3 regions of the Formosa haliotis genome follow, and region 1 is predicted to be linked to each of the others. Evidence: riboswitches for the same ligand, from Rfam matches in the RefSeq annotation. Region 1 holds a riboswitch; each other region holds the start of a gene.
The links. Region 1 has a riboswitch for S-adenosylmethionine ahead of A9D35_RS04310 (hypothetical protein). Riboswitches for the same ligand answer to the same signal wherever they lie in the genome.
Positions count from the first base shown of each region.

Region 2: it holds a riboswitch for S-adenosylmethionine, as region 1 does, so the genes downstream of both, A9D35_RS13800 (homocysteine S-methyltransferase family protein) here and A9D35_RS04310 (hypothetical protein) in region 1, are expected to answer to the same signal.
Region 3: it holds a riboswitch for S-adenosylmethionine, as region 1 does, so the genes downstream of both, A9D35_RS13750 (O-acetylhomoserine aminocarboxypropyltransferase/cysteine synthase family protein) here and A9D35_RS04310 (hypothetical protein) in region 1, are expected to answer to the same signal.

Region 1 is NZ_BDEL01000001.1:1,022,608-1,030,544, forward strand. Features, by position in the region: gene A9D35_RS04295 (NAD(P)-dependent oxidoreductase) at 158-1,039, shown strand; gene A9D35_RS04300 (hypothetical protein) at 1,159-1,434, opposite strand; gene A9D35_RS04305 (GNAT family N-acetyltransferase) at 1,500-2,015, opposite strand; gene A9D35_RS04310 (hypothetical protein) at 2,086-2,667, opposite strand; SAM-I-IV-variant riboswitch at 2,788-2,880, opposite strand; gene A9D35_RS04315 (ATP-grasp domain-containing protein) at 3,053-4,105, opposite strand; gene A9D35_RS04320 (hypothetical protein) at 4,298-5,029, opposite strand; gene A9D35_RS04325 (hypothetical protein) at 5,269-6,216, opposite strand; gene A9D35_RS04330 (sugar kinase) at 6,623-7,627, shown strand; gene A9D35_RS04335 (TlpA disulfide reductase family protein) at 7,775-7,937, opposite strand, start outside.
Region 2 is NZ_BDEL01000001.1:3,298,474-3,306,410, forward strand. Features, by position in the region: gene cobA (uroporphyrinogen-III C-methyltransferase) at 1-82, shown strand, start outside; gene A9D35_RS13785 (NAD(P)/FAD-dependent oxidoreductase) at 123-1,172, shown strand; gene epsC (serine O-acetyltransferase EpsC) at 1,319-2,086, shown strand; gene cysM (cysteine synthase CysM) at 2,076-2,972, shown strand; SAM riboswitch class I at 3,050-3,167, shown strand; gene A9D35_RS13800 (homocysteine S-methyltransferase family protein) at 3,218-4,219, shown strand; gene A9D35_RS13805 (four helix bundle protein) at 4,247-4,600, shown strand; gene metH (methionine synthase) at 4,597-7,308, shown strand; gene A9D35_RS13815 (hypothetical protein) at 7,318-7,560, shown strand; gene metF (methylenetetrahydrofolate reductase [NAD(P)H]) at 7,560-7,937, shown strand, end outside.
Region 3 is NZ_BDEL01000001.1:3,287,358-3,295,294, forward strand. Features, by position in the region: gene A9D35_RS13745 (hypothetical protein) at 1-899, shown strand, start outside; SAM riboswitch class I at 993-1,116, shown strand; gene A9D35_RS13750 (O-acetylhomoserine aminocarboxypropyltransferase/cysteine synthase family protein) at 1,236-2,519, shown strand; partial or broken gene thrA (bifunctional aspartate kinase/homoserine dehydrogenase I) at 2,570-5,970, shown strand; gene A9D35_RS13760 (trans-sulfuration enzyme family protein) at 5,975-7,141, shown strand; gene A9D35_RS13765 (RrF2 family transcriptional regulator) at 7,168-7,575, shown strand; gene A9D35_RS13770 (phosphoadenosine phosphosulfate reductase domain-containing protein) at 7,684-7,937, shown strand, end outside.

The sequences.
Region 1 (7,937 bases):
ATTTATTATCTATGCTAAAGGAGCCATTTTAGTCGTTTTTTATGCCAAACATTAGAATTCATCTTAAGAAAACGTTATAGAATGCGCTTTTATTAGCCGAAAACGGTATTTTATAAAAGAGATGTATATCTTTGCATCAAACATTTATAAATAAAATATGGAAAAACCAACTATTGGATTTATTGGACTTGGCCTTATGGGTGGAAACATGGTAGAAAATCTACAAAAAAGAGGGTTCGAGTTAATAGTAATGGATCTTAATAAGGACGAAGTTGCAAAAGTTATCGCTCGCGGTAATGCTACGGAAGCGTCTTCTCCTAAAGAATTAGCTGAAAAAAGTGATATTATAATGTTCTGTCTTACAACATCTGCTGTTGTAGAAAAGATCGTTTATGGTGAAAATGGTATTTTAGCTGGAATTAAAGAAGGTTCCGTTTTGATTGATTTCGGGACATCTATTCCTGCTTCTACAATCAAAATTGGTAAAGACTTAGCAGAAAAAGGTGCTGGAATGATTGATGCGCCTCTTGGACGTACTCCTGCACATGCGAAAGACGGCTTGCTTAACATTATGGCAGCTGGAGATAAAGACACATTTGAAAAAGTAAAACCTATTTTAGACCAACAAGGTGAAAATGTATTTTACTTAGGCGGACTTGGATCTGGTCATACAACAAAGTTAATTAACAACTTTATGGGAATGACAACTGTAGTTGCTATGTCTCAAGCTTTTGCTGCTGCAAAACTAGCTGGAGTAGACAAGCAACAACTTTTTGATATCATGTCTTCTGGACCATCTAACTCACCATTTATGAAATTCTGTAAAAACTACGCTGTAGACGACGTAAGTGATTTAGGATTCTCTATTGCAAATGCCAATAAAGATTTAGGGTATTTTGTACAAATGATGAATGATCTTGGAACAGTTTCAAAAATTGCTGAAGCAACATCTTCAAACTTACAAGCTGCTTTAAATGCAGATATGGGTAGTGGTAATGTACCAGAAATTTACGATTACTTCGTATCTTTAGAAAAATAATTCGGTAGCTTTTTATACTGATTAGTAACCCGCCTGAATAGGCGGGTTTTCCTTTTTATAAAACACCCATTGTTCTAAATCTATGTACTCTAGACGAGGAACATAAAATACAGAATTCTCTAATGTTTTTTCAAGCCCTTATTAACACGCCCTAAAAAAAGCAGCAAATCGTTATCTATATCTTTTGCGTTATCTAAAATCACTTCTAGGATTTTTTCGGAAGTTTTAAGAAACTCTAGTTCGGCATCTTCTAAAGCTTTGCCATAGTTTAGCATTTCAACAAAAAACAGAGTCACAGCATCCTTTTCTTCGATCATCTTAGTACTAGCAACAATTTCAGAAAACCGTTTGTTTCTGTGCTTATTTCCAAATTCCTCAATATCGATATCCGTCATTTAGTTTACTTTTTAAAAATTATATTTAGTTTAGATGAATTAATTAGCCCTACCATCCCTAGAAATTAATATTTCAGGAACATGATATGATTAGGGTTTGAGCGCGTTTCCGATATTTTAAAATTATAGGCTCCGGCAATCTTAAACCCCATTTTGTTATAAAAATCTATCGCTCGTTGATTATTCACCCAAACAGCTAACCAAATCCCTTTCTGATGTTCATTTTTAGACAATTGTATATTATAATCAAATAATTTAGCACCTAATCCTTGACCGTAAAATGCGTTTAAAAGATAGAGTCGATCAAGTTTAGTAACATTCAATTCTGGGATATCTTTATTGGGTGTGCTCAGTTCTATTTTTGAAAATCCAGCCACTTCCTCATTACAATAAATAATATGATAATGTGCTTTCGTATTTTTAAACTCCTCCGCTATTTGCTGCGTATTATAAGTCTTAGTTATAAAACTATTTAAATCTTCTGCAGAAGCGCTAGTGCCGTGAGATTCTAAAAATGCCTGTCTACCAATTTCAGCAATTAATTCAGAATGCTCAACATTTGCTTTTATTATTTTAATCATAGCATTTAGGGAGACTAACTTTTTTATTCTCCGCGTACAAAATTAATAGATTCAGAGCATTTAATACCCACTATAATGGAAACATACTTTCATAAAGCTCGGGGTAATCTCGTTTTAAATTTTCACATAAGTCCGAATAAAAGGTATTCCATTCTTCTTCAATCATTTCATTACCTGCTTTACCCGTAGCTACCGATATTGCAACCCCACTTCTCCATGGTATTGGTATATTTAAATCCTTTTCAATATTCTTTCTGCGTATGGCTGTAGCTAGCATACCTACACCTGTTCCTCGTGCCGGTGGAACAGCCTCCTTTAGCTGTTTTACCACCGCTTCTTTTACAGATTCTGTTTGATTATAGGCTATATGCAATGTGCTTATTTTGTTTAGTTTATTATTTGAAATGGCTTCATTAATTGGTATTAACAACACCCATTTTGCCTGGGTTTGAACTAAGAAATCGCTTCTATTTTTATTTATTACATAGGTAGTACCGGTAAAATTTTTATCGGTATCAAAATATAATATCTGATAGTCTTTAGATTGTGAAAAATCGAATAGTGTATTCAATGTATAATGCGATTTGTAAAATAAATGGTAACCTTCGGCTAATCTGAGCTCGTGAATTTTAATTATGGTATCCTCTAACAAATTAAGAGACCCTTCTAATTTTTTGATTCTTGGTTACTAAAATGTAGTGTGATAATAGATGTCATACAAATAAGATTTAATTAATAAAATGTTATTTGTATTTCGAAAAAGCCATAGCGTTTTTAACGTTTATTTTGACTGAAAGTCCGTATTGTTTTACCACCGTGGTGTCTTCACTCGGTTGGTACCCATATAGGATTCGAAATACCTGATAAAGATATAAAATTTACTTGGCTTATCCTTAAAGGATAGGACAATATTTTGATTATTCTATTTAGGAAGGTTTATCTTGAATGGAAAGAAGTTTTCAGTATATAGTTGGTAGTTAATCATTAAACACGACTTGAGCCGTAATTATTACACTTTTTAAATGTTATACTTTTCTTTACTTATCACTAGCTTTCCATTTTAGGTTTAGAATATTACTCAATAAATCAAAATAATTCCATCCAATTTTTCTTGCAGAAAGCAAAGTTAGACTATCCTGATTTTTTCTATGAGGCCTTGAAGGTCCAGTCATATTCGGTTTCATGTTGAGATCGAATAAAAAGTATTTGCCTTGTTTATTAGCCCTACAATCTATTCGAATAGGAGCTTTTATTTCAATTAACTCTGCCGCTTTGATACAATGCTTATACACTTCCTGAATTTCATTGGTTAGAAGTTCGTCATCACTCAAAACTTCACTGTTCTCCATTACAGCAACAACCCCATTATAAGGAGCTATTCCGTTATTATGATTAAATCTTTTTACAGCTGGCAAACACCAAGGTCGGCTAAAAAATTCTTCGGTATTATTTATTATATAATTTCCTTTTGGCATCACTGTAATTGTAATTTCCTGTCCGTTTAAAAATGGCTCAACATAAGCCAAGTTACCAAATGTTCCCTCAGAAAATAATTTATTTAAACATGCTATGAGTTCATTTTGGCTATCAATTTTAGTCACGCCTTGACTTCCCCTTCCTCTAATGGGCTTTAAAACCAATGGAAAATCTAACGATAAATCATTAAAATTCGTACTGGTAATTAATTCATTTTTTGGAATAGGGATTTGATTAGATTTTAATAAATTGTTTGTAACCATTTTATCATCAAAAACACCAACCGTTTCAGGTATTTGTCCTACAATTTCGATTCCCCGATCTAAAAATGATTCTATCGGATGATTTTTGTATAGCACCGTATTCAACCAAAAGATATTTGCTCCATGATTTAATGCGAGTTCTATTCCATTTTTTGTATCAGGAAAAACCCAATCTTTATCTAAATTTAGATTAGGATTTTTTATAGGCGTCAGTACATCAATATTGTTTTTGATTAATTGAAATGCAATATCTGCTCCGCTGTCGGAATAACCACCTGGTTTCATAGGTTTTTGTACGCCGTCAATTGACGGTGGACATTGAGCTTGGTACAATATTGCGATGTTATTCATTTTTCTCATGATTTTTTTCCTGTATAAAGGAATATAATTCCCATACATATTCCAAAAAACAAGGTATACAAGCCTCTATGATCCAAAATCTAGCCGGTCGCCAAAGCCAAATCCCGCTGATATCGTAAATAAAGAATTCCTGATTCAAGGCAATCACCTAGATTACCAAAGTTTATTCTATAGTTTTATAACCTATTTTTTATAAATCGGCGTAAGTTTTGCAAGATACGCTAGCGTTATTTTGTAAGCATCTTGCGTTTTCCAAAATGAAGCATGTTCTTTACTGAACAGATTGTCTCCTTTATCACTATAAATATTCATCGTAATATTCGTTGAATAATTTTGTGTAGAATTGCTATATGTACTAGTATTACTGCTTTGATTATTATTCCAAATATCTCCAACAATATGACCATTTTTATCTACATAAGCCTTATTTGGTTTAGATGTTGTTGTGGTATTACTATAATTAGTTACTTCCGAAGGTTCTATAGAAACTAAACCTTGAACAACATATTCTACACTCAAAATATTACAAATCTCACCCATAGTGTAACCCTCTAAATTGTTATTATGTACTCCAGCCTTTGCCAATAACGCATTTGTTGTTGATGGATCTTGAAATTCTAAAAGTGAAGCTTTCTTTTTAAAGATATCAAAAGTCTCCTGTTGAATTTTTTTTGTCATTAACCCATTACTAGTTTCTTGATTGTTAATATATCCAAAAGGTAAAATTGCTACTTTGTTATGATGTTCTTCTAAATCTAAATTGGAATTATTATCTAACTTATTATAAAACTCAACACGTCCTGAAGCAAAAGTAATTTTAACAATATCTGACTTTTTAACCGTATATTCTACAGTTTCATTTTGATAAATAAATTGAAGATCATCAGAATTAATTTTAATAACCTTTCCGTTCATCTCCTCCCCATTAATTTTTAGAATAACGTCTGTTTGTGCATGAGTAATATTTACAAGGAAAAGGAAAAAAAGGAAAAAAAATAACTGTTCTTTATTTATTCGAATCATAATAATTAAGAAATGGGTTTAATTCAATTAAAATTGCCTTACGGCTTTGCTTAGTTTCTAAAATAAGCATTTTTTTTATCAAGTGTTACCCTTAGTTTTATGAATTAAAATACTTCTCAAAGCCTTTAACCTTATTTTACCAGCTGTAACTCTTCTCGCAATTTTTCGTCAGTTCGTTTTTTTTGATTCCAGTACGGTTCGTTTATACTCATTATTAAATGAGCTTCTGTAATTAATCCATTACCATCATCTTCTATCCATGACAGGATTTTATAAGGAAAGTGTTTTTCAACCTGTATACTCACCGTTCTGTTATAATTCTGGTATGCTATAGTATACTGCATCGTGGAATCAGTTTCTGTTTTGCTGATATTAGCTTTGGCAACATCCAAATCCTTATGTGCAAAACGACTATATAAAGTGGATAAAATTATGTCCGTATCGCCTAATGGTAATTGTCCGTTACTTATTCGAATTCGGGACATAAGTTCGTCTTCTAAAAGCGCAATAGAAATGTTTTTTTCGGTATCACCCTCCGATTCAAAATACGAAAATTGTTGAAATTTATATTGGGTTTCTCCCAGATTTAATTGCGTAAAGGTATGGCCGCACCATTCTTGAACACTCGTATTAACCTTTAAAGTGTTAGGATATTTTTGAGTTTGTATAGGCGTAAATGTAGATGTCACGATAGAATAATCGTAAATACCGGTATTAAATTTTCTTATGTTATTTAATTTCAAAACCGAAATTTTATCAGATCCTGCTGCTTTTGGCCGATCTAGTTTCACCTGCTTACTTAACGAAAAGGGTTCTGTGACAAATATAAGTACCACTTCCCCATCACGGATTTCGCCATAACGAGATTGCTTTAAAGCATAACTATTAATTTCTGCTTTTCCAGAATACCAATAAGCCTTAAACTCATCGCTAATCGGGACCTCTTTTTCTTGATTTGAATTGACCGCTACCGCCGTTTTTTCTTTTGCTACTGTCTTCGTCGCTCCAGACTGGTCTTGTTTACAAGACCAAAATAAAATTGAAAGGAGGATGCAGTATGTTGTTATTAAGTGTCTCATTTTAATAATCTTTAATGTGCTATGATTAATATTAAAAATTGTCTGCTATTTTACAAGCAATTAGCATTTATATTTTCCAGAATATATGTCTTTTACTTTTCATATTTTTTTTCAAATGGGGGCTTTGGTGGCTACAGTTTCCCTCCCTTCTCAAACCGTTCATTTTCAACCTATTCCCCTACCTTTTTTCAATCTTAGGCATTCTAGTAATAATGTAAGAAAAAAATAGAAACACGAACAAGATTTTCGTTTCCTTTAATAAAATTGTATTTTTAAGAGTCTAAAACATCTTAACCGCATAAAAATCGCTATAGTTGTTAAACCTATCTAAGATACATTAAACTTTAAAACAAAGGAGTAAATACCTTAAAATCACAAATTAAACGAATAAAATAAAACAAAAAATATGGCAAAAAGACTGGTAACATTTGGTGAAGTAATGATGCGCTTATCGCCTCCAGGATATTTAAAATTTTCGCAAGCAAATTCTTTCGATCTTGTGTACGGTGGCGGCGAAGCTAATGTTGCAATTTCATGTGCATATCTTGGTATGAAAGCGGCCCATATGACTCGCTTTCCTGATAATTCCTTAGGAAGAGCTGCCACTCAATTTTTAAGAAAGAATTGGTTAAGTACCGATCAAATTATATACGGAGACAATAAGTTGGGTATGTATTTTCTAGAGAAGGGTGCTGTTCACCGTCCTAGTGTTGTGGTTTACGAAAGAGAAGGTTCTGCGTTTTCTTTAATACAACCCGGAATGATTGATTGGGAAGATGTTTTAAAAGACGCCGATTGGTTTCATTGGACAGGAATAACACCTGCCATTTCTGAAGGTGCCGCCCTATCTTGTTTAGAAGCCATTAAAACAGCAAACAAAATGGGCATCATAGTTTCTGGCGATATAAACTCTAGAAAAAACATGTGGAAATATGGAAAAAGCATGCAAGAGGTTATGCCCGAATTGGTACAACATACCGATATAGTGATTACTAGTCCGAGAGGGATTAACGAAATGTTCGGCCTTGGAGAAGTAGGCGGGAAATTTAAAGATTCTGCTAAAGCCTTAATGGATGCTTTTCCTAGAATACGAAAAGTAGTTGGTAAAAAAAGAAAATCTATAAGTGCTTCTGAGCAAGAAATTCAAGGGCGAATTTGGACAGGAACAGAATATATTAAAACCGAGATATTCGAAATATCGCATGTTATTGACCGTGTAGGGACTGGTGATGCTTTTGCCGCCGGATTAATATATGGACTTCTACATTACGACAACGATTTAGATGCCCTTAATTTTGCATCGGCAGCCTGTGCCTTAAAGCATACCATACTTGGAGATGTAAATATGGTGTCTTTAGAGAATATTACTAGCCTAATGGGTGGTGATACTTCTGGTGCCTTAAAACGTTAGTCTATAAAACGTAAAAAATCTATTGAAATTTATTAGACTAAAACATAAATAACAGAGGGTGTTATTCTAAATTTATTCCCTTAAAAACGTAAAAAACCGCTAGCTCAAATTCGAACTAGCGGTTTTTTAATTTCGGTTAAACCTTTCTTAGTTTAACAACTCGGCAATTTTATTTTCTAATTCTTGACCTCTTAAACCAGATGCAACAATTTTACCATTGGCATCAATAATATAAGTTGCAGGGATAGAACGAATGTTAAATTGTTTCGCGATAGGATCGTTAAAATAGTCTAAGTTAGACATGTGGTTC
Region 2 (7,937 bases), 2.3 Mb from region 1:
TGTTATTGGAGAGGTGGTTAACGAGCGCATGGCATTAGATCGAATTAAAACAGAGTTACACGCGTTAAAACCCGCGTTATAAAATATATTAAAATCGTTATTTTCAGTAAAATTTTTTAAAAATGATAAAAACAGATATACTAATAATAGGAGCAGGACCGACAGGATTATTCACTGTTTTTGAAGCAGGATTATTAAAGTTGAAATGTCATTTAATTGATGCTTTACCACAAGCTGGTGGGCAATGTTCAGAACTTTATCCTAAAAAACCGATATACGACATTCCTGGATTTCCAGAAATTTTAGCAGGAGATCTTACAACAAATTTGTTGGAGCAAGGAAAACAGTTTGAGCCTGGATTTACTTTAGGCGAACGTGCAGAAACTATAGAGAAACAAGACGATGGATCTTTCATTGTAACTACAAATAAAGGAACAAAACATCAAGCTCCAGTTGTGGCTATTGCTGGTGGATTAGGGTCTTTCGAGCCTAGAAAACCATTAATAGAAAACATTGAAAAATACGAAGACCACGGGGTAGATTACTTTATTAAAGATCCAGAAAAATATAGAAATAAACGTGTGGTTATTTCTGGAGGAGGAGATTCGGCACTAGATTGGAGTATCTTCTTAGCCGATATCGCTTCAGAAGTAACACTTATTCACAGACGTAACGAATTCCGTGGTGCCTTAGATTCAGTAGAAAAAGTGCAAGAATTAAAATTACTTGGAAAGATTAATTTAGTTACACCGGCAGAAGTTACAGGTGTGTTAGGAGACGATCATATCGAAGGGGTTACAGTTACTAAAGGAGAGGAAGAATTTCAAATAGATACAGATTTCTTTATACCATTATTCGGGTTATCGCCAAAATTAGGCCCTATTGGAAATTGGGGACTAGAAATCGTGAAAAATGCGATTAAAGTAGATACTGTAGATTATCAAACAAATATTCCTGGAATCTTCGCAATAGGAGATGTAAACACTTACGAGGGCAAATTAAAACTAATTCTTTGTGGCTTCCATGAGGCAACTTTAATGTGTCAATCGGCTTATAAAATTATTAATCCAGGGAAGAAATATGTGCTAAAATATACAACAGTAAGTGGTATTGACGGATTCGACGGATCTAGAAAAGAAGCACCAAAGGCAGTTGTACAAGCCATAGTATAAAATCTTGATTTTAAATTAGTCGTTTATTAAAATTGACTGTAAATTAGTTGAAATTAATTCGACTGTTAATGTATTCATGTTGACTTTTATTTTTTAGGAAATAACAAAGGTCAACATGATTGCGTTAAAATAAAAGGCATTTTTTTATGATAGAAGATCCAAAATTGCAAAATAAATTAGTTTCAAAAATCTATAATGTTCGTCTGAAAGATTCTATTGCAACCTTCACTAAGCATCTGTTTTATGTGATGTTTGATGATGAACCGGCTTCAGAATTACAACATTTAGAAAACCTGTTTTTAGAAATGGGTAGAAAATTAGACATCGATAATGCTTTCGAAATTTGGGAAACCTTCAAGTTTAATTTGCCAGCCATTAGACGGCGATTAGATTTAGACGCTATTGCTATCGAAAAAAACGATCCCGCAGCTAAAAGTTTAGAAGAAGTTTATTTGGCTTATCCCGGTTTTTATGCCATTGCCATTTACAGATTAAGTCATGATTTATTGAACTTTAACGTGCCAATAATTCCTAGAATGATGAGTGAATATGCGCATGGTGTTACCGGTACAGATATTCATCCAGGGGCACAAATAGGAGATTCCTTTTTTATAGATCACGCCACCGGAATTGTAATAGGAGAGACTTCGGTTATTAAAAATAATGTAAAAATCTATCAAGGGGTAACTTTAGGAGGCGTTCAGGTTAAAAAAAGTTTATCGGCCACCAAAAGGCACCCAACTATAGAAGATAATGTTATTATTTATGCGAATGCAACTATTTTAGGGGGAGATGTAGTTATTGGAGCCGATAGTATAATTGGAGCCAATGTATGTGTTACGGTATCTATCCCAGAAAATTCGATTGTAACTTATCAAAAGGAATTTAATTTAAGATCTAGAAATGATGTTTAAATCTGAAAGTATTTTAGATAAAATAGGGAACACTCCTTTGGTAGAAGTTACGCGTTTAACTAACAAACCTAATGTTAGGTTATTTTTGAAATTGGAAGGAAATAATCCTGGAGGAAGTGTAAAAGATCGTGCGGCATTTAATATGATAAGCGAAGCTTTAAAACGCGGCGATATAAAAGAAGGCGATACCTTAGTGGAAGCCACTAGCGGAAATACAGGAATTGCTTTAGCATTTATAGCGCCCTTATTGGGTGTAAATATGGTATTAATTATGCCAGAAAACTCTACCGAAGAACGTATTAAAACGATGCGTGCTTACGGTGCAGAACTTATTTTAACGCCAACCGAAATTGGCATTGAAGGTGCTAGAGATTTGGCGATTAAATTAAATAAGGAGAAAGGCTACTTTTTATTAAATCAGTTTTCTAATCCAGATAACTGGAAGGCGCACTATAAAACTACAGGTCCAGAAATTTGGGAAGCCACAGCGGGCGAAATCTCTCATTTTGTATCGGCTATGGGCACTACGGGAACCATAATGGGGGTGTCTACATTTTTAAAAGAAAAAAATAAAGCCATTACTATAGTTGGAGCACAACCTACAGACGATGCTAAAATTCCGGGTATTCGTAAATGGCCTGAAGCCTATTTACCTGAGATTTTCGATAAATCTAAAGTCGATCAAGTTGTGGAAGTTAGCGAACAAGAAGCCAAAGCTATGACACAAAGACTAGCAAGAGAAGTTGGAATTTTTGGAGGTATGAGTAGTGGTGGTGCCGTTGCAAGCGCTTTAAAAGTTATAGAAAATTTAGAATCGGGAGTTGTGGTTGCAGTAATTTGCGATCGCGGCGATCGTTACTTATCTTCTCCTTTATTCGAGAATTAAAGTATTAATTAGTCATAAAATGCTGTAAATAAAAAATTATTACTTTTATTTGCAACTAAGTTCATAACCATATTAATTCGTTATCACGAAAGGCAGAGGGAATAGACCCGGTGAAGCCTTAGCAACCCTTTACCACACTTAAAGAAGGTGCTACATTCTACTCAATGAAACTATTTTCAAAGGGCCAGATAACCCAAGAAAAATTCCTTTCTTTCCTGATGACATATTGATATAAAACATCAAACATGTCAAATATTTATCAAGCCATACAAGAGCGTATTTTAGTACTAGACGGTGCTATGGGTACCATGTTGCAGCGTTATAATTTTTCTGAAGAAGATTTTAGAGGCGAACGCTTTAAAGATTATCCGTCGCCATTAAAGGGAAATAACGATTTACTGTCCTTAACCCAGCCACAAGCTATTGCCGATATTCATCGCAAATATTTTGAAGCCGGCGCCGATATTGTAGAAACCAATACCTTTTCGGGAACAACTATTGCTATGGCCGATTACGATATGGAAGATTTGGTTTACGAACTTAATTTTGAATCGGCTAGAATTGCTAAGCAAGTGGCCGAGGAACTAACAAAAGCAAATCCAGATAAACCTCTTTTTGTAGCCGGAAGTATCGGGCCTACAAACCGAACAGCAAGTTTGTCTCCAGATGTAAACCGTCCGGAATATCGCGCGGTAACTTTCGAAGAATTACGTAAAGCTTACAAACAACAAACAGAAGCTTTGTTAGATGGCGGTGTAGATTTACTATTGGTAGAAACTATTTTCGATACTTTAAATGCCAAAGCAGCGTTGTTTGCTATAGATCAGGTTCAGGAAGAACGCAATCTTAACATTCCTATTATGGTGTCTGGTACCATTACAGATGCTTCGGGTCGTACCTTATCTGGGCAAACGGTTGAAGCTTTTTTAATGTCTATATCTCACATTCCGTTATTAAGTGTAGGTTTTAATTGTGCTCTTGGTGCCGATCAATTACAACCGTATTTGCAACGTTTATCTAATGAAACAGAATTTTATACGTCTGCACATCCTAACGCGGGATTGCCAAATGCTTTTGGTGAATACGACCAAACTGCGGAGCAAATGCAAGAACTTATAGAAAGCTATTTAAAAGAAAATATCATCAATATTATTGGTGGGTGCTGCGGTACAACACCAGAGCATATTAAATTAATTGCAGAAGTTGCTGCAAAATATAAGCCAAGACAAGCTGCAGTTAGTATTTAGTTTCTAGTTGGTAGTTAATAGAACAAAATGAATTATACAGAATTAGATGTATGGAAACAGGCTAGAGTGATGGTGAAAATGATTTATAAATTAACGAAATCATTTCGGCCAGAAGAACTTTACGGTTTGACAAATCAGCTAAGGAGATGTGTAGTTTCGGTTCCTTCAAACATAGCAGAAGGTGTAGGAAGACAATCGCAAAAAGAAACGATTCATTTTTTATACATTGCAAAAGGGTCTATTAATGAAGTTGAAACCCAATTATATTTATCTTTTGATTTAGGATATATTTCAGAAGACGATTTAAAACACAATATTGATAAATTGATTATTAATAAAAAACTGCTTAACGGTTTTATTAATTATTATAAAAAGTTATGATGGATAACGAAGCCAATAACGAACAACATACAACGAACAACAAACCTAAATATTTAAGTCTTTCAGGATTGGAACCTTTAGTGGTTACTCCGGAAAGTAATTTTATAAATGTAGGAGAGCGAACCAATGTAACGGGTTCTAGAAAATTTTTACGCTTAATAAAAGAAGAAAAATTCGATGAAGCCTTAGATGTTGCTAGAGACCAAGTAGAAGGCGGGGCGCAAATTATCGATGTTAATATGGATGAAGGAATGCTAGATGGTAAAGAAGCCATGGTAACATTCCTGAATTTAATAGCATCTGAGCCAGATATTGCTCGTGTGCCTATTATGATTGATAGCTCGAAATGGGAAATTATAGAAGCAGGTTTACAGGTTGTTCAAGGTAAATCGGTCGTGAATTCCATCAGTTTAAAAGAAGGTGAAGCAGCTTTTATTCATCATGCTAAATTGGTGAAACGCTACGGTGCCGCTATGGTGGTTATGGCTTTCGATGAAGATGGTCAGGCCGATACCTATCAGCGTCGTATCGATATTTGTAAACGCTCGTACGATATATTGGTCGATAAAGTTGGGTTCCCACCGCAGGATATTATTTTCGATCCTAACATATTTCCTGTAGCTACGGGTATGGAAGAACACCGATTAAATGCTTTAGATTTCTTTAATGCTACAAAGTGGATTCGAGAAAATCTACCCTACGCGAATGTGTCGGGAGGGGTAAGCAACGTGTCGTTCTCGTTTAGAGGGAATACCGTAGTTCGTGAAGCGATAAACTCAGCGTTTTTATATCATGCTATTAAACATGGTATGAATATCGGGATCGTAAATCCAACTATGTTGGAGGTTTACGACGAAATTCCGAAAGATCTTTTAGAACTAGTAGAGGACGTTTTATTCGATAGAAAAGACGATGCGACGGAACGCTTATTAGAATTTTCGGAAACGGTAAAAGGCGATAAGAAAGTCGATGAAGCCAAGGTTTTGGAATGGCGTAGTCATGCATTACAAGATAGAATTACACACGCTTTAGTAAAAGGAATCGATTCCTTTATTATAGAAGATGTAGAGCAAGCCCGACAAGAATCTAAAAAGCCTATAGAGGTTATAGAAGGGCATTTAATGATTGGGATGAACGTGGTTGGAGATTTATTCGGAAGCGGAAAAATGTTCTTACCACAGGTAGTAAAGTCGGCGCGTGTAATGAAAAAAGCTGTCGCTTACTTACAACCTTTTATTGAAGCAGAAAAAGATGGAAAGCAAGAATTTGCTGGAAAAATATTAATGGCCACTGTAAAAGGCGATGTTCACGATATTGGAAAAAATATAGTGAGTGTTGTACTTGGATGTAACAATTACGAAATTGTAGATTTAGGTGTTATGGTGCCGCCAGAAAAAATTATAGAAACGGCTAAAGCCGAAAATGTAGATGCTATTGGTTTAAGCGGATTAATTACACCGTCGTTAGACGAAATGGTGTATTTGTCTAAAGAAATGGAAAAACAAAAATTTACCATTCCGTTACTTATTGGAGGAGCTACAACTTCTCGAGCGCACTCAGCCGTTAAAATTGCACCAAATTATACCCATGTTGTTGTGCATGTAAACGATGCTTCAAGAGCTGTGACCGTGGTAGGGAATTTACTTCAAGAAGATAGTAAGATTTATAAAGAACAGATTCGCGAGGAATACGAAAAGTTCCGTGAACAATTCTTAAAACGCGGAAAGAAGAAGAATTTTGTAACCATAGAAGATGCTCGTAAACGTAAGTTTAAAATCGATTGGAATACCTCAGAAATCACAAAGCCAAAAGACTTAGGTGTTCAAGTGATTCAAGATTTCGACCTTGAAAAACTAGAAGACTTTATAGATTGGAGTCCGTTTTTTAGAAGTTGGGATTTACACGGGAAATATCCAGATATTCTAGAAGATGAAGTTGTAGGGCCACAAGCCAAAGAATTATTTGCAGACGCCAAAATTCTACTAAAACGTGTTCTCGATGAAAAGCTTTTAGGAGCCAAAGCAATTTTTGGTTTATTTCCTGCCAATACAGTAAACGATGACGATATTGAAATCTATGATGAAGATGGCAAAGTAAAAGTAACCTTTCTAACCTTGCGCCAGCAATTAGATAAACGCGAAGGTGTGCCAAATTTTGCTCTTGCAGATTTTATAGCACCTAAAGATTCCGGAGTTCAGGATTATATGGGGTGTTTTTGTGTAAGTACAGGTTTTGGAACAGCCGAATTAGCTAAGCAATTTGAAGCAAACCATGACGATTATAATTCTATCATGATCAAAGCCATTGCCGATCGTTTAGCAGAAGCTTTTGCCGAATACTTGCATAAAGAGATAAGAACAAATCATTGGGGATACGATACAAACGAGCAACTTTCTAATGAAGAATTAATTAAAGAAAGTTATAAAGGTATTCGTCCAGCACCTGGCTATCCAGCATGTCCAGATCATTTAGAGAAGAAAACCATTTGGAAACTTTTAAAAGTAAAAGAAGAAATTGGTGTAGAAATTACAGACAGTTTAGCCATGTGGCCAGCGGCAAGTGTTAGCGGCTATTATTTTGCCAACAAAGAAGCCAAATATTTTGGACTAGGAAAAATTACCCAAGACCAATTGGTAGATTATGCTAAACGTCGCGGTATTAGTAATGAAGTTGCCGAAAAATGGTTGAGTCCGACCTTAGCCGATTAAAAAAATATTATGAGTCACAAGTTTATTGAATTACATTTGGGAAGCCATGTTATTGTGCATGGATTCGACGCTCAGAATAAAGAAATAACTGAGAGCGTAGAGGCCAAAGAATTTACCAAAAAGCTCGTTGCGCTTTCAAGAATTAAATCGGTAAGCGAAAATTTTATTTTAACAGATTATACATATGGTCGTTTAATATATTGGGAATATAAAGGCGATTATAACACGATTAAAAAGCTATTAACAACATAATGAAAGTTACAGATCACATAAAACAAGCTAACGGAAAAACGTTATTTTCTTTCGAAGTTATTCCGCCGCAAAAGGGTAAAAATATTCAAGATTTATATAATAACATAGATCCGTTAATGGAATTTAAACCTCCTTTTATAGATGTAACCACTTCCAGAGAAGAGTATGTGTATGTGGATAAAGGTAACGGCCTTTTAGATAAACGTATTACCAGAATGCGTCCTGGAACTGTTGGTATTTGCGCTTCAATTATGCATAAATATCAAGTAGATGCCATTCCGCATTTATTGTGTGGAGGGTTTACCAAAGAAGAAACCGAGTATGTTTTAGTGGATTGTCATTATTTAGGACTCGATAATGTTGTGGCGCTTCGTGGC
Region 3 (7,937 bases), 2.3 Mb from region 1:
TAAAAGATTTAGGATTCAGAGAGAAATTATGGCTGTATAACGCATATTTATGGTTTAGTTTTTTAATGCAAGATTTTAAAAATTGCTATAAATACGCTTCAAAATGGGTGGATTTATTTTACGAAAATCCAAGCATGATTAACCTAAATCCGGTATTCTTTTTAAAGGGAAATAATTATTTATTAGAAGCCTTATTTTTTGTGCGTAGCCGAAATAAGTTCGAGGAAGCTTTAATTAGGTTAGAAGCGATTGTAGAAGATAAATCGTTTTTAAGAGACGAAAATGTCGAAGCTTTGGCGTTTTTATATTTAAACTTAAATAAAGTGAATTTGCATTTTATTGATGGCACGTTTCAAGATGGGTTAAAGTTAATTCCTAAAATAGAAACAGATTTAAAGCGCTTTTCGAACAGAATAGACGAGCATCACACCATGATTTTCTATTATAAATTTGCGAGTTTATATTTTGGTGCCGGCGATAATAAAATGTGTATTGCTTATCTAGATAAAATTATTTCTAATAAAACCTTGTCTATGCGCGAGGATTTATTGTGCTTTTCAAGAGTACTAAATTTAGTGGCTCATTACGAGGCTGGTTTAGACTACCATATAGAAACTTTGTTAAGAAGTACCTATAAATTCTTGATTAAAATGAACGACATGCACGAAGTTCAAAAAGAAATGATAAAGTTTATTAAAGGCTTACAAGATGTGTATCCGCAGGACATTAAGAAAGCATTTTCTCAATTAAGAGACACTTTAAAAACCTACGAAAATCATCCGTTTGAAAGACGAGCATTCCTGTATTTAGATATTATTTCTTGGTTAGAAAGTAAAATTGAAAACAAACCTGTAGGACAAATAATTAGAGAAAAATATTTAGCAGAGAATAAGGGTTAGAACCACTTTTTTTGTAAATAAGTAGTAAATTATTTGGAAAATCAACTTTTCTAACTGAATATTTGCACTCACAAAGTTCAATACCATATTGAAATGTTATCAAGAAAGGTGGAGGGATTAGACCCGCTGAAACCTTAGCAACCCTTTAAATTATAAAGAAGGTGCTAAATTCTACTTGAATACCGATTCATTTATCGGCGATTTAGATAGATAACTAAACGAAATTGCATTCAGTAATTTTTATTATTTTCTTTTTAACATTTTTCTATTAAGTACGCCTCATCGGCGCATTTGACTTTTGGTTTTAATCCATTTATTAACTCAAAAGAAAGAAAAATGAGTACTCAAAAATTCGCAACTCAAGCGTTGCACGCAGGCCACGACGTAACTAAAAACGCAGGTACACGAGCCGTGCCAATTTACCAAACATCATCGTATGTGTTCGAAAACTCAGACCATGCAGCCAACTTATTTGCTTTGTCAGAACCAGGTTACATTTACACGCGACTTAACAACCCAACAAACGATGTGCTAGAACAACGTTTGGCAACTATCGAAGGTGGTTTAGCAGCAGTGGTTACGGCATCGGGAGCTTCGGCAATTACAACAGCATTATTAACTCTATTACGCGCAGGCGATCATATTGTCGCGTCTAGTAGTTTGTATGGCGGAACCTATAATTTACTAGCGGTAACTTTGCCAAGACATGGTGTTACTACAACATTTGTAGATCCTTCAGACGCTGAAAATTTTCAAGCAGCTATTCAAGACAATACTAGAGCTGTGTTTATCGAATCTTTAGGAAATCCGAAACTTGATGTTTTAGATATCGAAGCCATTGCTAAAGTTTCAAAAGCAAATAACATTCCTTTAATTGTAGATAATACGGTAGCTTCACCTGCCTTATTAAACCCTATAAAATATGGTGCTAATATTGTAATTCATTCCTTAACTAAATATATTAATGGTAACGGAACTAGTTTAGGAGGAGTCATTATCGATGCAGGAACTTTTAATTGGGCAAATGGAAAATTTCCTGAGTTTACAGAGCCTTCGGCGGGGTATCACGGTTTAGTGTATAGCGAGGTTTTAAAAGAAGCAGCATTTATTGCTAAAGTAAGAATTGAAGGGTTACGCGATTATGGAAGTGCCTTGAGTCCGTTTAATGCGTTTCAAATTATTCAAGGTTTAGAGACTTTAGAAATTAGAATTAAAAAACATAGTGAAAATGCTTTAGCATTAGCACAGTGGTTAGAAGGTTTAGACGAGATTGCTTGGGTAAATTATCCAGGTTTAGAAAGTAGTAAATATAAAACCTTAGCCGATAAATACCTTCCGAAAGGACAAAGCGGATTAGTAACTTTTGGACATAAAGGAGGTTTTGAGGCCGCTAAAATTATTCAGAATAACACCAAATTGTTCTCACTTTTAGCGAATATTGGCGATACTAAATCTTTAATTATTCATCCTTCTAGTACAACACATCAGCAGTTAGACGAAGCTGCCCAAAACGCTTCTGGAGTAACTACCGATTTAATTCGTTTGTCTGCAGGAATAGAGGATTTAGAAGATTTAAAAGCCGATTTAACACAGGCTTTTGCAGCCATTAAAAACGTCTAAATTTCTTTAATTTTCAGCCCTTTTAATTTGTAGCTTTTATATCTTGCAGCATGAACAATTTACAACATATTTCATTAGAATCTTATAAGACCATTAGCGGTGTCGAATTGCCTATTCAGCTTTCTTACGAAGTCTTTGGGCAACCCTTACACGAAGCGCCAATTGTGTTGGTTAATCACGCCTTAACAGGTAACAGTAATGTGGCTGGTGTTGGCGGTTGGTGGAGCGATCTTATAGGCGATAATAAAGTCATAGATACCAAGAAATATACGGTGATATCTTTCAATATTCCGGGTAATGGTTATGACGGATTTATAATAGAAAATTATAAAGATTTTGTAGCTCGAGATATAGCAAATATCTTTTTAAAAGGGCTAGATATTTTAAATATAAAAGAACTTTTTGCCATTATTGGTGGTTCTTTAGGAGGTGGGATTGCCTGGGAAATGGCTGTTATGGCTCCAACATTAGCAGAGAATTTAGTGTTTGTAGCTACCGATTGGAAATCGACCGACTGGTTAATAGCGAATTGTCAAATTCAGGAACAATTTTTAACTAATTCTAGTAACCCGGTTTCAGATGCGCGGATGCATGCTATGTTGTGCTACAGAACGCCAAAATCGTTTAAAGAACGCTTCCACAGAAGTAAAAATGAAGATTTAGAAATTTTTAATGTAGAAAGTTGGTTGTTGCATCACGGAAACAAATTGCAGGAACGTTTTCAGCTTTCAGCTTATAAATTAATGAATCAGTTGTTAAAAACAATCGATGTTACCAAAGGTCGCCCAGACGATGTGAATGTATTAGATATCATTCAGTCTAATATCGCCATTGTAGGTGTAGATACAGATTTGTTTTTCACTGCTGAAGAAAATAGGGAAACCCAAAAACAGCTCGCACTTACGCATCCAAATGTTACTTATAATGAAATTCATTCCGATCACGGTCACGATGCCTTTTTGATGGAATTTGAACAATTAGAAACTATAATTGAAGGTATTTTTAAGCCCGAGTTAAAGAACAAACGTATGAAAGTATTAAAATTTGGAGGGAAATCTTTAGCAAATGGTGAGGGTTTAGAAACGGTTCTTAATATTATAGAAAATAAAGTTAAGAACGATGAGAAAATTACCGTTGTGCTATCGGCAAGAGGAAATTCTACAGATGAGTTAGAAGCGATTTTAGATAAAGCCAAAAACGACGAGCCATATAAAAAAGACTTAGAAGCCTTTAAAGCTTACCAAATAGAACCTTGTCCGGATATCGATTTTTCTGAAGAATTTTCGGTGCTAGATAAAGTGTTTGGTGGCGTAAAATTATTAGGCGATTATAGCAATAAAATTAAAGATGAGGTTCTCGCACAAGGCGAATTGTTGTCTGTAAAACTAGTTGCCAAATTACTTAACGACAGAGGTGTTCAGGCACATGCTACAGATTCTAGGTTACTTATAAAAACAGATGATACTTATGGTAATGCACAGCCAAATACCAAAGTATCTAAAGACAATGTATTAAAACATTTTAAAAGACATAATGGCGATACGGTAAATATTGTCACTGGCTTTATTGCTTCGAATAAAGATAACAAAACCACAACTTTAGGGAGAAACGGAAGTAATTATTCTGCATCCTTGCTAGCTAATTTTTTAGATGCTGAAGAGTTGCAAAATTACACACATGTAAATGGTATTTATACGGCCAATCCAGATTTGGTGCCAGATGCTAAAAAATTGAAGAATTATCGTTTGCAGAGGCTAACGAATTAGCCAATTTTGGAGCTACCGTATTACATGCAAAAACCATAATTCCGTTATTAGAGAAAAATATTTCACTCCGAATTTTAAATACCTTTAATAGTGGCGATAACGGTACTTTAATTACAGCTAAAACGAGTTCTAAAGGAATCAGGTCGCTTTCGGTTTTAGATAATGTGGCCTTAATTAATCTTGAAGGACGTGGTTTACTAGGGAAAGTAGGAGTCGATGCTCGCGTATTTAAAACCTTAAGTGCGAACGATATTAGTGTAAGTATAATTTCGCAAGGATCATCGGAACGAGGTTTAGGTTTGGTGGTCGATGCCAAAAAAGCCTCGCAAGCTGTCGTTGCTTTAGAACGTGAATTCGAAACCGATTTTTATGTTCAGGACGTTAATAAAATTGGAATTATAGACGATGTAGCTGTAATTTCTATTGTTGGGCAGGATTTAAGTACGTTCCATAAACCTTTTAATGCATTAATTAAAAACCAGATTGTTCCATTACTTTTCAATAATACCATTACCGGCGAAAATGTAAGTTTAGTGGTTAGAAAATCGCAACTTCACAAAGCCTTGAACGTGATTCACGGTGAGATTTTTGGGATGTCTAAAAAAATAAACTTGGCCATTTTTGGTCATGGATTAGTGGGAGGTACCTTAATAGACCAAATTATTGCCTCGGCAAGCGATATAGAAAAACGCAAGGGGATTAAACTAAATATTTTTGCTATTGCGAACTCTAAACAAGCCTTGTTTAATAAAAAAGGCATGGATGAAAATTGGAGAGCCGCACTTCAAGAAAAGGGAAAGCCATATACATTTGACAGTTTAGTGGAGTATACCAAGAAGCATCATTTAGAAAATTTAATTGCTATAGATAATACGGCTAGCGCGCAATTTGTATCGCATTATATTCCGTTAGTAGAACATGGTTTCGACCTAGTGTCTTCAAACAAAATCGCGAATACTATCGATTTTAAATTTTATAGCGATTTGCGAAAAACACTAGCGAAAAATCAGAAAAATTATCTTTACGAAACAAATGTTGGTGCCGGCTTACCATTAATTGATACTATAAAATTATTACACTTATCGGGAGAAAATATCACTAAAATTAGAGGGGTATTTTCTGGGTCGTTAAGTTATTTATTCAATAATTATTCACTTAAAAACGAGCCGTTTTCTAAGATTTTACAAGAGGCGGTCGATAAAGGATTTACAGAGCCAGACCCTCGGGAAGATTTATGTGGAAACGATGTTGCTAGAAAATTACTAATTTTAGCCCGAGAACTCGATTTACATAACGAGATTGCCGATGTAGATATCCAGAACTTAATTCCTGAAAATTTACGTGAAATCGATGCAGATTCATTTTTAAAATCATTTTCAGAAATGGATGCCCTATATCAAGGGATAAAAGAAGAGCAAAAGCCAGGACATGTATTGCGATATATAGGCGATTTACACGGGAATTTAGCCGACGAAAAAGGAGCTAAATTAGAAGTGAAATTAGTTTCGGTTCCAGAAAGTTCACCATTAGGATCTTTAAAAGGATCGGACTCTATTTTCGAAATTTATACCGAGTCTTATGGCGATCAGCCTGTGGTTATACAGGGGGCAGGTGCAGGCGCAGCAGTAACCGCTCGTGGGGTATTTGGAGATATTTTAAGATTAACAGAAAAAAACACCAATTAATATAATGAAAGAGAATCATTTTGAAACGGAAGCCATTAGAACACAAACAGAGCGTTCGCAATTTTTAGAACATTCAACACCACTTTATTTAAGTTCGAGTTTTGTGTTCGAAGATGCCGAAGATATGCGTGCGTCTTTTACGGAAGAAAAAGATAGAAATATTTATAGCCGTTTTACAAATCCGAATACCTCAGAATTTGTAGAAAAAGTGTGTAAAATGGAAGGTGCAGAGGCAGGTTATGCATTTGCAACGGGTATGTCTGCTGTATTTTCAACATTTGCGGCGTTATTAAATAGCGGCGATCATATCGTATCGGCAAGTTCTGTGTTTGGATCTACGCACACCTTGTTTACTAAATATCTTCCGAAGTGGAATATAGAAACCTCTTACTTTAATGTAAAAGATGTAGATAAGATAGAGAGCTTAATCCAGCCTAACACCAAAATTTTGTACGCCGAAAGTCCTACCAACCCTGCCGTGGATATTTTAGATTTGGAGGTTTTAGGAAATATTGCTAAAAAGCATAATATTTTATTGGTAATAGACAATTGTTTTGCGACACCGTATTTACAACAGCCTATAACGTTTGGAGCAGATATAGTGATTCATTCTGCAACAAAATTAATGGATGGTCAAGGTCGTGTTTTAGGAGGTGTAGCCGTAGGTCGTGCCGATTTAATTCGCGAAATCTACTTGTTTTCAAGAAATACTGGGCCTGCTTTATCGCCGTTTAATGCTTGGGTGTTATCTAAAAGTTTAGAAACTTTATCGGTTCGTGTCGATAAACATTGTGAAAATGCGGTAAAAGTAGCCGAGTTTTTAGAGGGGCATGAAAATGTGTCTTTAGTAAAATATCCGTTTTTAAAATCTCATCCACAGTACGATATTGCGAAAAAGCAAATGAAACTAGGTGGAAATATTATTGCTTTTGAAGTAAAAGGAGGTGTAGAAGGAGGCCGTGCCTTTTTAAATAAAATAAAAGTATTGTCTTTGTCTGCAAATTTAGGAGATACACGTACCATAGTTACGCACCCAGCCTCTACAACGCATAGTAAATTAAGCACGGAAGATAGAATGGAAACCGGAATATCTGATGGTTTAGTAAGAATTTCTGTAGGTTTAGAACATACAGATGATATTATTAACGATTTAAATCAGGCTTTAAATTAATTCTGAAAAAGGAGTATATTTGAACCATGCTTTCAAAGAAAACCAAATACGGATTAAAAGCGCTTATCTTTTTAGCGCGTCAAGAAAACAGTACCCCTGTACAGATTAGTGTGATTTCTAAAAGTGAAAATATTTCACAAAAATTTTTAGAAAGTATTCTATTAACATTAAGAAAAATAGGGGTATTGGGTTCTAAAAAAGGTAAAAATGGAGGTTATTATCTGCTAAAAGAACCTAAAGATATTAAAATGTCTTTAGTGATGCGCACTCTTGAAGGACCTATTGCTATGGTACCTTGCGTAAGTTTAAACTTCTACGAAAAATGCGACGATTGCCCAGACGAAACCCTTTGTGGGGTTCATACTTTAATGGCCGAAGTGCGCGATAAAACACTTGATATATTCAATAACAAGTCGTTAGCTGATTTAGTGTAATCAATTTTTTTTCAATTTATGTTTGCATATCTTAATAACATCCTATACATTTGTTGAATAATCTACTAGTCCGATAGGATTAAAGGAAGTAGAGTAAAATAGATGGATATGTTGGATAGTACAATAGATATTTCATATTGGAATAAACAATTAAAAGATAAAACCCCTCAAGAAATTATTGAATGGGCTATCGCTTTAACAGATAATAGAATAGTAACAACTAGTTTTGGAGTGTATTCGGCCGTGTTGCTAAGTACGTTTGCAAAACAAGATAAAGATATTAAGGTGATTTGGTGTGATACCTTATTTAATACACCAGATACTTACGAACATGCTAATAAATTAATAAATACATTCAATTT